DNA from 2 places in the Planococcus alkaliphilus genome. Region 2 is predicted to be linked to the other one. Evidence: riboswitches for the same ligand, from Rfam matches in the RefSeq annotation. Region 2 holds a riboswitch; the other holds the start of a gene.

Region 1 (7,850 bases), 430 kb from region 2:
GGCTAAGGGTATGGAATCACAAAGGACATAAGGAGAGTGGATGAAATGGAAGTTGTAGCGAAAAGGGATTTATTAAAAGACCAGTATGGCAATTATTATTTCGTTTCGTATGCGGGCAAAGACTCATTGACGCTTATAAATGCAGCCTTGTATTATGCATTTAAGGAAATTATGAGTGAAGAACTTGTGGAAAGAGTAAAAGCGCAATACCCCAATGACGTCGCTTGCGGAAAATATTTTGCCGATCTTGTAAAGACGCATATTGATAAAATCGAAAAAGGTGAAGTTCCCGGAAACATTTACGATATTGAGGAAGTAAAAGGCAAATTCGATTTGCATATGAAACCGATTTACGATGAATCGTTTCATTTATGAAAATCTTAACATGAAGCTAAAAAGCTCCTAATGGGGCTTTTTTGTTTGTGATCCAAAATACCGGAAAGAAAGCGTTTTCAATTTTTAAACTCTCAGTCAAAAGTCCGAATATTACGAAAAATACTTTCAATTTTCAGAAATCACTCTATAATGAACCATTATGTATTGAAGGGGATGAAGCGATGTCGAATCTGAGAAATGACTCTTTGCAATTGCATCTGCAGCATAAAGGGAAGTTGGAAGTCCGGTCAAAAGTGGCAGTAGAAAATGGACGCGATTTAAGCCTCGCTTATTCTCCAGGAGTGGCTGAACCGTGCAAGGAAATTGCGCAGGATCCGGCCAAAGTCTACGACTACACGATGAAAGGCAATACAGTCGCCGTTGTCACAGATGGCACTGCTGTACTCGGACTTGGAAATATTGGTCCGGGAGCTGCCTTGCCTGTCATGGAAGGAAAAGCTGTGCTTTTTAAAGAGTTTGCCGGAGTGGATGCTTTTCCGATTTGCCTTGGAACAACAGATGCCGAAACCATTATCCAGACGGTAAAATTATTGGAGCCTGGATTTGGTGGTGTGAATTTGGAGGATATCTCAGCACCGGCTTGCTTTATCGTGGAACAGCGCTTAAAAGAAGAGATGAATATTCCTGTATTCCATGACGATCAGCATGGAACCGCCATTGTTACTTTAGCTGGCTTGGTCAATGCGCTAAAATTGGTCGGCAAAGAAATTGCCGACACGAGAGTCGTTGTGAACGGAGCAGGCGCTGCGGGGATTGCTGTGGTCAAGCTTCTTCATAAATTCGGCTTTAACGACGTAATTATGTGCGACACAAAAGGTGCGATTTTCAAAGGCCGAGCTTATGGAATGAACCCGTTTAAAGAAGAAGTTGCAGAGATGACCAACTCCGAACGCAAGGCAGGTTTGCTCCATGAGGTCATTATTGGCGCGGATGTTTTTATCGGCGTTTCTGCAGAAGGTGCATTAACTGAAGAAATGGTGAGAACCATGGCGGAAGGTCCTATTATTTTTGCGATGGCAAATCCGAATCCTGAAATCTTGCCGCATGAGGCTAAGCGTGCAGGAGCCAAAGTAATCGGTACAGGACGGTCGGATTTTCCAAACCAAGTGAATAATGTATTAGCTTTCCCAGGCATATTCAGAGGGGCGTTAGATGTGCAAGCCAGTGAAATCAATGATGCGATGAAAATTGCAGCGGTTGAAGCCATTGCCGATTTGATTGAAGAAGATGAACTCCACGAGGATTATGTCATTCCTGCTCCTTTTGATCTGCGCGTGGCTACAGCAGTTGCCAAAGCGGTAGCGGCTGCCGCAATCGAAACAGGCGTTGCCAACTATGCTGCTTGCCCAAATCAGATTGATGAAACCGCGGAAAACTTAACCGCAGTGATTGTGAGAGAATAACAATATATATAGAAGAAAGCCGTTCATCTTTTGTAAAGGTGAACGGCTTTTTAGGTTGTGTAGAAGCATGAGAAAACTTGATGTCTGTCCGGGTTCGTATCTTGCTTTATTTAGTTAATACAGGTTGTAGGCTAGCTTCGCGTACTTTTTTTAATGCTTGTTCGAGATCTTCGAGCAAGTCATCAGCATATTCCAAACCAACGGACAATCGCAGCAAACCGTCGGTGATTCCTCGCTGCTCACGCTGTTCTTTTGGCATAGATGCATGAGACATGGTCGCTGGGTAGGAAAGAATTGTTTCAACTGCCCCGAGCGATACTGCGAAAACCGGAATTTGCAAGCTGTCGACGAAAATTTTGGCTGCGGCTTTATCGGCGAGGCGCAGGGACAGAACTGCACCTGCTCCACGTGCTTGGCGTTCATGTATCGGATTTCCCGGATGGAAACGGAAACCGGGGTAATATACTTCTTCTACTACGGGATGGCTATGCAAATAATCGGCAATAATTCGAGCTGATGCGGACGACTGTTTCATACGGGCACCAAGTGTTTTAATGCCTTGGATAAGTGAATAAGAATCTTGCGCCCCTAAAATCGAACCGAATGTGTTTTGGATAAAAGCGAGCCGGCTGCCGAGCTCTTCGTCTTTTGTCACAGCGAGTCCGGCAATGATGTCACTATGGCCGGAAAGGAATTTTGTAGCGCTATGCAAGACGATGTCTGCTCCAAGGTCAAGTGGGTTTTGATAAAGAGGCGTCATGAATGTATTATCGACAAAAGTTAAACAATCGTTCGCTTTTGCAAGTTTAGCTGCGATTTCAATATCTGTGATGTTCATCACCGGGTTAGAAGGTGTTTCAATATAGATGACTTTTGTATTTTCGCGGATGGCAGCGGCCATCTCACTGAGATCGGTCATATTGACGAATGTGTAGTCGATATTGAATTTATTCAGCACTTCTGTGACGAAACGATAAGTTCCGCCGTAGACATCTTCAGAAACGAGAACATGGTCTCCGGCAGATAAAAGCATGAAAGCAGAGGAGATCGCAGCCATGCCGGAAGAAAAGGCAAATCCACGGGTGCCGTTTTCGAGTTTCGCAATCGTTTCCTCTAATTTTTGACGCGTTGGATTGCCTGAACGGCTGTAGTCGAATGGTCCGAACTCATCGATATTGGGCTGATGATAAGTGGAAGACAAGTAAATAGGGACGTTGACTGCCCCTGTTTCTTTGTCTACGCCAGTTGAATGGATAAAACGAGTCTCTAAATGATTTGCCATCATGAAAACCTCCTATTAGTTGTAGAGAACGGTTCTGGTTAATGCATAGAAAAACGGGGCTTTCTTCAGCAAGAAGAAAGCCCCGTTTTATAGGGAACGCGTTCTTCTCATCTTTAAGGCATATGCCTTTTGGAATTAGCACCGTGGCCTTCGTCAGGCTGGTTGCTGAGACATCAAAGGGCCAAATCCCTCCATCTCTCTTGATAAGAAATAAATAATATGAAGTTATGGGTGGTGCGATGTCTTCAAGCTTAAACCATCTCACCAGAAACTGCAAGAGAAATTGTGAAAATATTCTTTTAAATGGAAAAAACGTTTTAAGATTTAAACGCTTTATAGGCAAATGGGCGATTTCTTTTAATTCGAAAGACGAAAGGTTATAATGGATATTAACACTTTATTTCAAAGGGGTAATCTGATGTATATTGTGACATCCACTGTTGTGGTGCCTGAAGAGAAGACTCAGGACCTCATTGATATTTATCGCAAACGTTCAAGACGAGTAGATAAAGCTCCTGGATTCCATTCTTTCCGGCTGATCCAGAATACAAAGAAACGCAATGAATTGACTGTCCACTTGGAATGGCATTCAAAAGAGGCCTACATGGAATGGGTAAGAAGCAATGAGTTCAAGGAAATCCATGATCTCGAAAAGCATTATCCGGACAAAGCGCTTGCCGGCATAGTGCCAAAAGTCCATCAGTATGAGGTGGTGGCAGAATGAAGCAAGATTTAAAGAAGCAAATTGCCAAAAGCATCGCGATTCAAATATATGAAGCATATCCAACCCTATGGGATCGTTTTGGAGAACACGGATTTGACCATACCGAAAAAGACAATATGCATCATCTCGACCATTTGGAGACGGCGTATGGTTTGAACGATAGACAGGTGTTTCTTGAATATACATTATGGCTGGAAAAGGTATTAACGAGCCGAAATATCGAGTCAGACTTGATCATAGATAATTTTGAAAGACTCATTGGATTATTGGATGCAGAAGTTGAACTGAAAGAAAGAGAATTTATGCAACAATGCCTTCAAGAGGCGATCGATTTGTTGAAAGGCAGCAATTTGAAGAAGGGAGGTTGATCAGATGATCCAACCAACCGAATTAGCCGAACTTTTTTTACAAGGCAACGACCGGGAAGCGCTGGTGCAAGTTCAGCAATTTCTCGACAGCCATAACCGGAAAAAACTTTTTGATCAGCTATTAACACCTGCCATGTACCATATCGGTGAGTTATGGGAAACGAATACCATTTCAGTGGCAGATGAACATCTTGCTACGGCGATTTGCGATTTTGTCGTTTCGATAATTGATAAGCGTGGAGAAGAAACGCATTCTTCAAAACGGAAAGTCATGGTATTAGGGCCTGAGGGTGAAGAACATTATATCGGATTGAAGATGGTCTCAAGCCTTTTCCGTGAAAACGACTGGGTTGTCCATTATTTGGGGCCGAATATGCCGCTTGACCATGCTATAGAAGCGGCCAATCGCTGGCAGCCAGACACCATCGCTTTATCAGCGGCGCTTGTCTATCGTCTGCCAACTTTAAAAGCTTATATCAAAAGTTTCAAAGAGCTGGCGCATGCTCCTGCAATCATCGTCGGTGGCCGAGCGGCTGCATTTGAAAGCAGCCGCATCCTGATTGATGAAGGCGCCATTTTAGTGAAGGACCTCGAGCAACTGGAACACTGGATTAAAACGGGAGAGGAGCCGGATGATGAATACAGAATATCAATATGATGCATTGCCGCTCCCGGCTTTTCGGTTAAACGAAAAGCTCTCCGTGGTCAATTGTTCCGACGAAGCTCGGCGTTTATTTGGCGAGATTTCGTCATTCTTAGAAATTGTGGATGAAGCGAGTGCAAACAAAGCAAAGAAGATGCTGGCTTCTGGAACGGTGGTCGAAAAATTTGAACTGAATGTGATCGCCCAGCCAAGCAATCTGATTTTGGCAGATGTTTTTGCAAAATGGGACAGCCAATTTAGCTTATCTGTAATACTTGTGCCTAAAGACGGTAAAATGGAGAGAGTCATCCAGCAGCTTGGCCAGCTCCGTTCCCGTCTAAATGAAACCGATTATGATTTATTTCTGGAAAAAGAACGGACTGCGGGCTTGTTGCAGCAAGTCCAAGAGTTATCCGCTCCTTGCATCCAATTGGATAGGGACCGGCTCTTAATACCGTTATTTGGGGAATTATCCAGAGAAAAAGTGGAAGCCGTCAGTTCCCGCTTGTTGGAAAATATTTATCAAGTAGATGCGGAAATGGTCATTCTGGACTTTACTGCAATGACTAAAATTACAAGTCAGGGATTGACCAGCTTAGAATCTCTTTTGCAGACAATCTCCGTGATGGGGACAGAAAGCATTATTTGCGGAGTGAAACCGATTCATGCTAAAAAGCTTCATCATCTTCAATCGCTATTGTCCGTAAAGTTTATTTCTTCTTTGCAGGAAGTAATTGCTTTGCGCCCAGAAACCAGCAAAAGCTGACTCGAAAAATCCCGAGTCGGCTTTTTTATGTGGCAGAAATTAGCGTGGGGATACGGGGGGACCTGAGCTTGTCGCGGCTGGCGAGCTGCCTGCGCTTTTCGTTGTCCAGTTTCCAGCGCCCAGCCCCTCGGGGTCTTAAGTCAGCCCACTGCGGAAATCAGGATTTCCTGCGTGTTCTGCCTTAAGCCTGTCGGGGCTAGATGGGCGCTTGCGCTTTTCTCGTCTGAGCTGATTGCATGCCTTTATTTGGCAAAATCGCTACAATATTAGTGACAAGGAGTGAAGATCAGATGAATCAAAAGAAATTTGAAAATGTTCCCTTATCCGTTTTGGATTTAGCGCCGATCAATGAAGGCAGCGAAACGGCTGAGTCTTTTGCAAATAGTGTAGAACTTGCCCAGCATGTAGAGAAATGGGGCTTTAACCGTTACTGGCTTGCTGAGCATCACAATATGCCAGGAATCGGCAGTTCTGCGACTTCTTTATTAATTGGCCATATTGCAGGCCATACGAATACGATCCGAGTGGGGTCAGGTGGGGTTATGCTGCCTAACCATGCACCGCTCGTCATTGCTGAACAGTTTGGAACGCTCGAGACGATTTATCCAGGACGGATCGATCTTGGATTGGGACGGGCGCCAGGGAGCGACCAGGCAACGGCTTATGCGCTCCGCCGAAATTTGCAGAGCAATGTGGATGAATTTCCGCAGTCTGTCGCTGAACTGCAGAATTATTTTTCCGATAACCCGGTTGGCCGCGTCAAGGCTTATCCAGGAATCGGCTTGAATATTCCTTTATGGCTATTGGGCTCAAGCGGCTATAGCGCCCAGCTTGCAGCAGTGAAAGGATTGCCTTTTTCGTTTGCCAGCCATTTTGCACCGGACTTTACGATGCAAGCCATGCAATTGTACCATCAGAATTTCAAACCATCGAAAGACTTGCAAGAGCCTTATGCAATGGTTGGGGTCAATGTGATCGCAGCCGATACTCAAGAACGGGCTGAGTGGTTAGCGACTTCAAGCCAAGCGCAAATGTTTGCTTTGATGCGCGGAATGCCAACAACTTTCATGCCGCCAATCGATAATTTGGAAGAGGAATGGACGGACCGTGAAATTGCGATTTTCCGTGAGAAATTGGATTCGGAATCGATGATTGTCGGGACACCGGATGTGGTTCGTGAAAAACTGCGCAGTTTCATCAATAAAACAAGAGCGAACGAAGTAATCATCAATTCGCAGATTTTCCACCAGAAAGATCGTCTGCGTTCTTATGAAATCGTTGCCGAATTAATGGAATGAGCAAAAAATGACCCTGAGAAAGCATGGCTTTCTCGGGGCCTTATTTTGTTCTAAGATAAAATTTTAGTGGAGCTCTTCCGCCTTCTTTGCGTCTCGCTTCACTTCTTCAGGTGCATCATCCTCAATAGCCGCATAATCCGGTCCGCCTTCGCCAATCATATTCAAAGCCGCATAATAATCTTCATCCAAGAGACGGGTAATTTCTTTTTGGTCCACTCGAGCGCGTTCCATGATGAAATAGCCTCCTTATGAATAAAATCGTTAGCTGAAGGATGATGGATGAATTATTCTCTCTCTGTTAATTATACTGAGTATTCTGTCTTATTGAAAGCGAATGAACTCGGATTTGACTCTTAGCGAGCAGAAAATCGTTTTGAAATACCGGCAATTAGGATTAAGGAAAAAAAGAGCAGGACCGCTACGATCATTCCAAGAGGCATGGCACTCAATTTACTTTTAATAAAATTAGGCATGGTTGTTGCAGGGGGAAGCATGTGTTGCGGACGCTTCTCATTTTTGTATAGATGCACAACCGTATTTCCTGAAAGAGCGGGTTCCCAGACACCTGCCTCTTTTTTTAGCCAAATTTCGATTTCGTCCGATTTGGCAATATCCATCCGGGCTCCGCCTTCCATCTCGAGCCAAGACGGAATATACGTATAATGCACTTCCACAGAGGAACTGGCATCTGCCTCTTCAAGGCCCTTAACGATCGAGGTGATCTGTAAAACCATCTTCCGTTCCTGATATGGGAAATTCGAGTCATCGATTTGTTCGAGCATCTCGTCTTCAATAACGGTGCCAATCAGATGGACTGGCGCTGCTTGTTTAATCGCTTCCACTTCATTTGGATCGGGTGCTGCGAGTGCAATTGCAGGAAAAGCGGCGAGCATGAAGAAAACGATTGTCCATATTTTGGCCATGAGATCCTCCCGTATTTTTAGAGTTAGACGCTTGAAGAGGACGATTG
Region 2 (7,850 bases):
TGAGGAAACGGAAAATAATTTGGCCCGGCGTTGCACCCATTGCCTGTGCGGCTTCGATGACGCCTTTGTCGACTTCGAGCAATGAGTTTTCAATAAGTCTTGCAATGTATGGTCCTGCATAGAAGACAAGCGGGACGATGGCAGCGGCAGTGCCGATGGATGTACCGACAATCAACCGGGTAAGCGGAATGATAGCCACCATCAAAATGATGAAAGGGACTGAACGGAAAATATTAATGATGACGTTCAATACTTTTGAAATGGGTTCATTTGCCAGTAAATGGCCTTTTCTTGTTACGACTAGCAAGATGCCAAGCGGGAAACCGATAATGATTGAGAATAAGAACGAAGCGCCGGTCATATAAACCGTTTCCCAGAGAGCTTCTAAAATCTGTTCGTTATCAACTAGCATAATTTTTTACCTCCTCGACTTTGACCGAGTCGCTGCGGATCGCAGTCAGCGCGCGTTGAATTTCGCTTAAACTTCCTGAAAACTCAACGATCAGGTTGCCGTAAGGTTCGCCTTGCAATTCCGTGATATTTCCGAAAAGCACATTGAGGTCAAGATTGAATTCACGCGATACTCGGGACATGAGCGGCTGTCCGACCGAAGTTCCTGTAAACTGGACGCGGTAGATGGAATGGTTCTGCGTCGGATCCTGAATTTTTGTCAACAAGGATTCCGGCAGTTCATCGTTCATGACCGAACGGACAAAACGCTGAGTCGTCGGCTGCTTCGGATTTGTAAAAACTTCGTATACGGAACCTTGTTCGATGACTTTTCCAGCTTCGAGGACCGCTACTTTATCGCAAATCTCCCGGATGACGCCCATCTCATGAGTGATTAATAGGATCGTGATATTGTATTCACGATTGATGCGCCGCAATAAATCCAGAATGGACTGAGTCGTCTGGGGATCAAGTGCAGATGTTGCTTCGTCGCATAGCAGGACAGAAGGGTTAGTCGCCAGTGCCCGGGCAATCCCGATCCGCTGCTTTTGTCCGCCTGAAAGCTGGTCCGGATATTTTTCTGCCTGGTCTGCCAGGCCTACAAATTCAAGAAGGTTTTTCACCTGTTCTTTAATTTTGTTTTTCGGTGTTTTTGCCAGAATCAGCGGCATCGCGACATTATGGAATACCGTTTTCGAATTCAATAGATTGAAATGCTGGAAAATCATCCCGATGTCTTTTCGGGTATCCCGGATGTCTTTGCTAGTAAGAGTGGAAATGTCCTTGTCATGGATGAGCACCCGTCCGTTCGTGGGGCGTTCCAGTAAGTTGACCGTCCGGATCAGTGAACTCTTGCCGGCGCCGCTAAAGCCGATGACGCCATAGATTTCTCCGGTTTCAACAGTCAGATCGATGCCGTTCAAAGCGTGGATTTCCTGTTTGCCGGAATGGTAGGTTTTCGTAACCCCCTCAAATTGAATCATTCAAATAGCCTCCTCATGCTGTATGGATCGAATATGTACAAACCTGTAAAAAATAGGTTCTCCGTCAAATGTTGGGGTGAGGTGAAATCTTCCTCACTCTAACCAACGTGAACTCCCATATTCTTATACTTGTGTGTCAGTAGTATTTTGGCGCGGGCGCGTTCGAAATTCTGAAAGCCGAACGCGTTCCGCTTAATCACTTTTGTCAGGTTATTGATGCCTTCCAAGAAACCATTGGAATACTTGAACGAGAAGCTGTTCAAGATTTCCGTCTGCCAGTTTCGGAAGGTGCCCATGGCTTTCTGGAACTCGGGAATGCCCGCTTGTTCCACCAGCCGATAAAATTCCAGCAACGCTTCTTTGGTCTTGAGGATTTCCTCGGGATCTCTTTTTTTGCTTGCCTGAAACCACCTGCAATACGCTTCCTTCAGTTCGTAAGCTCGTTTGAGCTCCTCATCCATTTCAAGATACCGCTTCAAGTACCAACGGTCCTTTTCGGTTAACTTCTCACTGTTTTTGTAAAAGACGTAGCGCATCCGTTTGCCTTTTTTGCGGTCATAGTCGTTCCAACTTTTCTGCACGCGTCTGCGGACCGCGTCCAGCGCCCAGTAAATGTACCGGCAGAAGTGGAAGCGATCGGCGATGATCACCGGTTTGCCGAGTGCTTTTTTGACCGCGGCTTTAAAGGAATGGCTCATGTCCATGACGACGATTTCCACCGCAGCTCCGTGCTGTTGGAGATACTGTTTGATCGTCTCTTTTTTCCGGTTGGGCAGGATATCGATCGGTTCTCTCGTTTCGCCATCGGCGATAATCAGTTGGTACTTTCCTTCGCGGGTGTCGCCTTTGTATTCGTCGATGGCGATCACACGCGGTAATTTTGCGGTTTCAGTAACTTCCTGGAGCGCCACCAGATCGAAACGCCGAACGATGGTCGAAGCGGAAGCGCCGTATTGTCCGGCCACTTCCTTGAACGTTTTCGCCTTGACGCTGCGCACATGAACCGCTTGGTTCCACTCTTTTGAGAACCGTTGATAGCGGCCGATGAATGAATTCTGTTCGGCGAATTTCTTGCCGCACGCCCCGCATACGTAGCGTCTCTTCTTATAGAAAAGGTAAGTCTGGCGTTCAAACCATTTCAGGTGTTTGATCTTTTGGATCCGGTAATCGTGGACACGCCGGGTCTTCTCCTGGCAACGCGGGCAACGGTGTGCCTTCACTTCCAACTCCACATGCAGGGCCACCCGGTCCTCCACTTGTTCCATCTTCATGATTTTCACATCTTCTAATCCGGGAAATTTCATGGTAAAATTCAAGTGCACGCATCTCCTCTTCTTTACTTGTTATTCGACATTTCAAGTATAAAAGAATTTGGAGATTGCGTGTCTTTTTTTGGGCCGAATTGTTTCAACACCCCAACAATTAGTGTAGAACCAAAAAATAAAACAAAAAGAGCCCTCTTTTTTCTTGTCCATAAGAAAAAAGAGGGCTCCGGAATGAAACCATCTCAATTCTCATCTTCCAAATGCACATACATGCATTTGCAGGAATTAGCACAGTTTTCGCTTAAAGCGAATCCGCTGCCGAAACGTCATAGGGCCTGTCCCTCGGTTTCTCTGGATAAGAAAGTGATGTAACTATTCGATTTGTAATTTCTACTTTAGTGCGTCAATGCGGAAAAGTCAAGAAACTTTTTTAAAATAAAAAAATGGGAAATGAAAAGCCTGCTTTCACGCAGGCCCCGCTTTCTTGCGGAAGACAGAAGAAACCTTGTTTTCCGTTCCGTTTTTAATTCGTTTAATATTTTCAATGTGTTTCCAGAACGCCATTGCAAAAAGACCGAAGGCAGTGAGAAGCGGCCAACTGCCTTCCGCCGGGAAATAAGCGATGGCAAACAGCATGCCATACAGAACGAGAACGCCCACAACCAAATAATCCGTTGCTAAAGCGCAAGCGACCAGGAGCAATCCGCCGGCAAGCCCCAATTTCCAATCCAGTGCAAGCATAACGCCGATAATGGACGCTGTGCCTTTTCCGCCGTCAAAGTTCATATAGAAAGGGAAATTATGGCCGATGACGACAGCCGCACTGATCACAAAGAGCATTGTCCATTCCAATTCACTTGATAAGTTGAATTGGCCTAAAAGAATTCTTAGCCCCAAGACAGCGACAATCCCTTTGGAAATATCAATCAAAGCGACAAGTGCGCCGAATTTCCATCCAAGAACAATGGCCGCATTGGAAGCGCCTGAATTTTTCACCCCTTCTTTTTTGACATTCGTGCCTGAAATCAGTTGTGCGATGGAGGATCCGTGGAGTGAACCGAGTAAATAACCAATAATAAAAGTGCATAAAAACCAAAGAATCATGAAATCATCTCCTCTATATGTATTAAACGTTTTAGGGGAAGGGGAGGTTTCAAAATTTTTTGAATTATCCACTTGACAAATGAAAGCGATGTTTTTATACTGCTAAACAAGATGAAAAACTAAATCTGAATACTCTTATCAAGAGAGGCGGAGGGAATAGGCCCTATGATGCCCGGCAACCACCAAGCAATTGCTTGGAAAGGTGCTAAATCCTACAGATCGGCAACGATCTGGCAGATGAGAGGAGGTATTTCCGTATATGACGGCCCTCTTCTTAACGAAGAGGGCTTTTTTCTGTTCCCTCCTCGTCTTCGGTTTTCATCAATAAAAACTAGGAGGAATAAGAAATGACAAATTTTAAACCAGAAACGCTTTTATTGCACGGTGGCCAAGAGCCGGATCCAACAACAGGAGCAAGAGGAGTTGCCATTCATAAAACAACTTCTTATGTATTTAAAAGTACGGAGCATGCCCAAAACTTATTCGGATTAAAAGAGACTGGAAATATCTATTCCCGCATCATGAATCCGACGGTTGATGTTTTTGAACAGCGTGTAGCTTTGCTGGAAGGAGGCACTGCAGCTGTCGCCTTGTCTTCCGGAATGGCAGCCATTGCATTCTCTATTTTAAACGTTGCCGAGGCGGGGGATGAAATTTTGGCAGACAGCAATCTTTACGGCGGTACTGTCAGTTTGTTCTCCAACACACTTCCGCGTTACGGAATCAAGGTGAGATTTGCGGACGGAACAGATCCCGAAAACTTCCGTGCAGCCATCACGGATAAAACAAAAGCAATCTTTGGAGAAATCATCGGAAATCCAAGTTTGAATGTGTTTGATGTTGAAAAAGTAGCAGAAATTGCACACGAAAACCAAATTCCTTTATTGATCGATAATACATTTGCCTCCCCGTACGGTAGCAACCCCATCGCTTTCGGTGCAGATGTCGTCATCCATTCAGCGACGAAATGGATTGGCGGGCATGGGACGACCATTGGCGGAGTTGTGGTGGACGGAGGCAAGTTCAACTGGAACAATCCGAAATTCCCGAACTACACAGAGCCGGATGAAAGCTACCACGGCATCCGCTATGGCATAGACGCAGAAGGAGCTTCATTTGCGACTAAACTGCGTGTCCAATTGCTGCGCGATTTTGGTCCGTCGCTAAGTCCGGACAGTGCCCATGCATTCCTGCAAGGCTTAGAAACACTGCATTTGCGGATTCCACGCCACAATAGCAATGCACGGTTAGTCGCTGAATATCTTCAGCAGCATCCGCAAGTCGAATGGGTGAACTACATCGGTTTTGAAAATCACCCGTCCCATCAGCTGGCGCAAAAATACTTGAAAGACGGCTACGGATCCATCGTGAACTTTGGCGTCAAAGGCGGCCGTGAAGCTGGGCGGAAAGTAATTGATGGCGTCGGATTATGGTCGCATGTAGCAAACGTCGGCGATGCGAAATCGTTGATCATCCATCCGGCCTCTACTACCCACCAGCAATTGAACAAAGAGGAATTGGAAGGTGCAGGAGTCACGGAAGAATTGATCCGTTTATCGGTCGGCCTTGAAAATCCGGAAGACTTAATCGCAGATCTTGAGCAGGCCATCAAATCGGCAGTGCTCGAAAACGTCTAGGAGGGAAAGCGGATGACTAGTGTATCCATCGGCAATTTGGTTCTTGAATCTGGAGAAGTCTTAGAGAATGCAGTGCTTGCCTATGAATGGTCCGGCAAAAAAGGTGGTCCTGCCGTTCTTGTCTGCCATGCGTTGACTGGAGACCAGCATGCGATCGGGACCGAGGATCTTCCAGGTTGGTGGTCCGGCTTGATCGGGCCAGGCAAAGCCGTGGATACCACTATTTTTCAAGTCGTCACTTTCAACGTTCTCGGGGGCTGCAATGGCTCTACTGGGCCATTATCCACCAATCCCAAAACAGGTAAAGCGTATCGTTCGTCTTTTCCGGCGATCACGATAAAAGATATGGTCCAAGCTGAATTTCAAGCGTTGAAAGAGCTCGGAATTTCTCATTTGGCAGCTGTCATCGGCGGATCGCTTGGAGGCATGAAGACTTTAGAATGGGGAAGAGCCCACCCGGAATTTGTGGATATTATTTTCCCGCTTGCTGTAACTCCGGCTTATAGTGACTATGGCATCGCTTTTAATTACATTGGAATTCAAGCGATTGAAAACGATCCGCGTTTCAATAATGGAAATTACAGCCATTCATCTGAAATCAAGGGATTCGAGGTGGCAAGAATGGCAGGAATGGTCACTTACCGAAGCGGTGAAATGTTTAACCGGCGTTTTAACCGAAAAGCGCTTGCCAATGGCTATGACGTAGAATCTTATTTGAATTATCAAGGCCAGAAATTAGCGAACCGCTTTGATGCCAACAGTTATTTAACTCTTTTGAAAGCAATGAATACCCATGATGTAGGAAATGAAATTTTGGATGTGGAGATTTTTGCGCTATCCTTTACGCATGATCTGCTGTATCCGAGTGAATTGATGATTCTATGGTTAAAATCTCAGTCTCATGCAGAATGGGAAGTTGTTGAAACGCAATTTGGCCATGATGGATTTTTAGTGGAATTTGATAAATGGAGCAGCAGCATTAAACAAAAACTAGAAAATGCCATCGTCCCGCAGCCGTCTCTTTAAAGAAATTTAACCAGCTGCAGCAAGAAATGCAGAGTCGCCGACAGGAGGGACTTGTAATAATTCCACATAATATTAATTTTAAGAGATTTCCAACCAAATGGAATTGGAAAATTGAATGAATTTAAAGCTATTTTCATCTTTATTAAGATGAAAATAGCTTTTTTTATTGGAAAAATTAAGGGGATTAGCAACTTGTAATTACTGGGAGTCAGGGGTAGGAAAAAGAGGAAACCGTACTAGGATGTCTGTTTTAATGCATCGTATTTATACTAGTTTTAAGATAAAAGCCCTGAGTAAATATCTCTATTAAATAACTCTTGAATTCAATGTTTTATAATAATGAAAAAATTTGAAAAATGAATAAAAAGTCACGGTTAGAGAGTGAGAATAACAGGTAAAAGAGCAAGGAGAAAAGATAGAGAGGGATTTCAAGGAAAATGTGCCTAAAGAAAAGAGGGATGATAATGAATAGATGGCATTGTAATAGAAGGGGTTAAAAATACCTATATGACTTTTTATCTGTAAAAAATACCTCTAACCGAAAACGGTTTTGACAGCTTTATAAATTTAATGATAAGCATATAGAGGAAATTAAAATATAGACAAAAAGTGAAGGATAATATTGCCAATTTTATTAACTAAAGAAAATTTTAGCAAAGTGCAAAAAGTTTCCTGCTATTGACATGAAGTAGAGAAATAGATGCCTAATGCCAAGGGAGTGCCAAAATGATTGAATCCAAAAGAAAAGCAATTATCTTTTTCGTACTAGCTGCCATTCTAGCAGGAACGGCCGGTTTCCTGACATTATCAAAAGTAAAGGAATTGAACAGCGACTTGGGAACAATGGTTAAAGTTTATGCTGCAAAAGGGGATATCGCCTCTCGAAGCGTCATTACGCCAAAAGATGTGGCTGTTGAGGAAATCCCGAAAAAGTTTTTAACGGACCAGCATATTACAAGCACTGACGATCTCCAAAATAAGGTATCGGTCATTCCTTTATCCGCAGGAGACTTCATTACGAAAAACATGTTGAAGCAAGCTTCCGCAGTAATGGAAGAAAATAATCGCCTGATCACTTTAATGGCCTCAGATCGTGTCTTTTTCGATGAACAGCTTGAAGCTTTAGACCGGGTCGATATTATCGTCTCAGTACGTTTTGACAATGAGAACAAAACGCAAATTTTCATGAAAGATGTAAAAGTAGCACGTGTAGCAAATGATAATAAAAAGTTTGCGGGGGTCCAGTTAGAAGTTTCACTCGAACAAGCACCTAAGCTAATACATATGCAGAATTACGCAGACAGCGTCCGGATAATCAAAGCAAATGTCGGTGCCGGCAAAGAAGATGCACCGGAAACAGACACGGCTGCTGAAACGGAATCTTC

Evidence for each region. Region 2 has a riboswitch for S-adenosylmethionine ahead of AC2EXB_RS15885 (ISL3 family transposase). Riboswitches for the same ligand answer to the same signal wherever they lie in the genome.
Region 1: linked by a shared signal. The riboswitch ahead of AC2EXB_RS13980 (aminotransferase class I/II-fold pyridoxal phosphate-dependent enzyme) and the one ahead of AC2EXB_RS15885 (ISL3 family transposase) in region 2 are both predicted to bind S-adenosylmethionine.

Annotation. Positions count from the first base shown of each region.
Region 1 covers NZ_CM168060.1:2,616,773-2,624,622, reverse strand. The annotation lists gene AC2EXB_RS13990 (hypothetical protein) at 46-375, shown strand; gene ystJ (NADP-dependent malic enzyme) at 558-1,799, shown strand; gene AC2EXB_RS13980 (aminotransferase class I/II-fold pyridoxal phosphate-dependent enzyme) at 1,906-3,081, opposite strand; SAM riboswitch class I at 3,186-3,291, opposite strand; gene AC2EXB_RS13975 (antibiotic biosynthesis monooxygenase family protein) at 3,500-3,805, shown strand; gene AC2EXB_RS13970 (hypothetical protein) at 3,802-4,173, shown strand; gene AC2EXB_RS13965 (cobalamin B12-binding domain-containing protein) at 4,178-4,831, shown strand; gene AC2EXB_RS13960 (STAS domain-containing protein) at 4,806-5,582, shown strand; gene AC2EXB_RS13955 (LLM class flavin-dependent oxidoreductase) at 5,873-6,880, shown strand; gene AC2EXB_RS13950 (hypothetical protein) at 6,944-7,111, opposite strand; gene AC2EXB_RS13945 (hypothetical protein) at 7,234-7,803, opposite strand.
Region 2 covers NZ_CM168060.1:3,046,394-3,054,243, reverse strand. The annotation lists gene AC2EXB_RS15895 (methionine ABC transporter permease) at 1-412, opposite strand, end outside; gene AC2EXB_RS15890 (methionine ABC transporter ATP-binding protein) at 402-1,433, opposite strand; gene AC2EXB_RS15885 (ISL3 family transposase) at 1,532-2,755, opposite strand; SAM riboswitch class I at 2,945-3,060, opposite strand; gene AC2EXB_RS15880 (glycerol-3-phosphate acyltransferase) at 3,164-3,802, opposite strand; SAM riboswitch class I at 3,935-4,046, shown strand; gene AC2EXB_RS15875 (O-acetylhomoserine aminocarboxypropyltransferase/cysteine synthase family protein) at 4,150-5,439, shown strand; gene metX (homoserine O-acetyltransferase MetX) at 5,452-6,465, shown strand; gene cpaB (Flp pilus assembly protein CpaB) at 7,192-7,850, shown strand, end outside.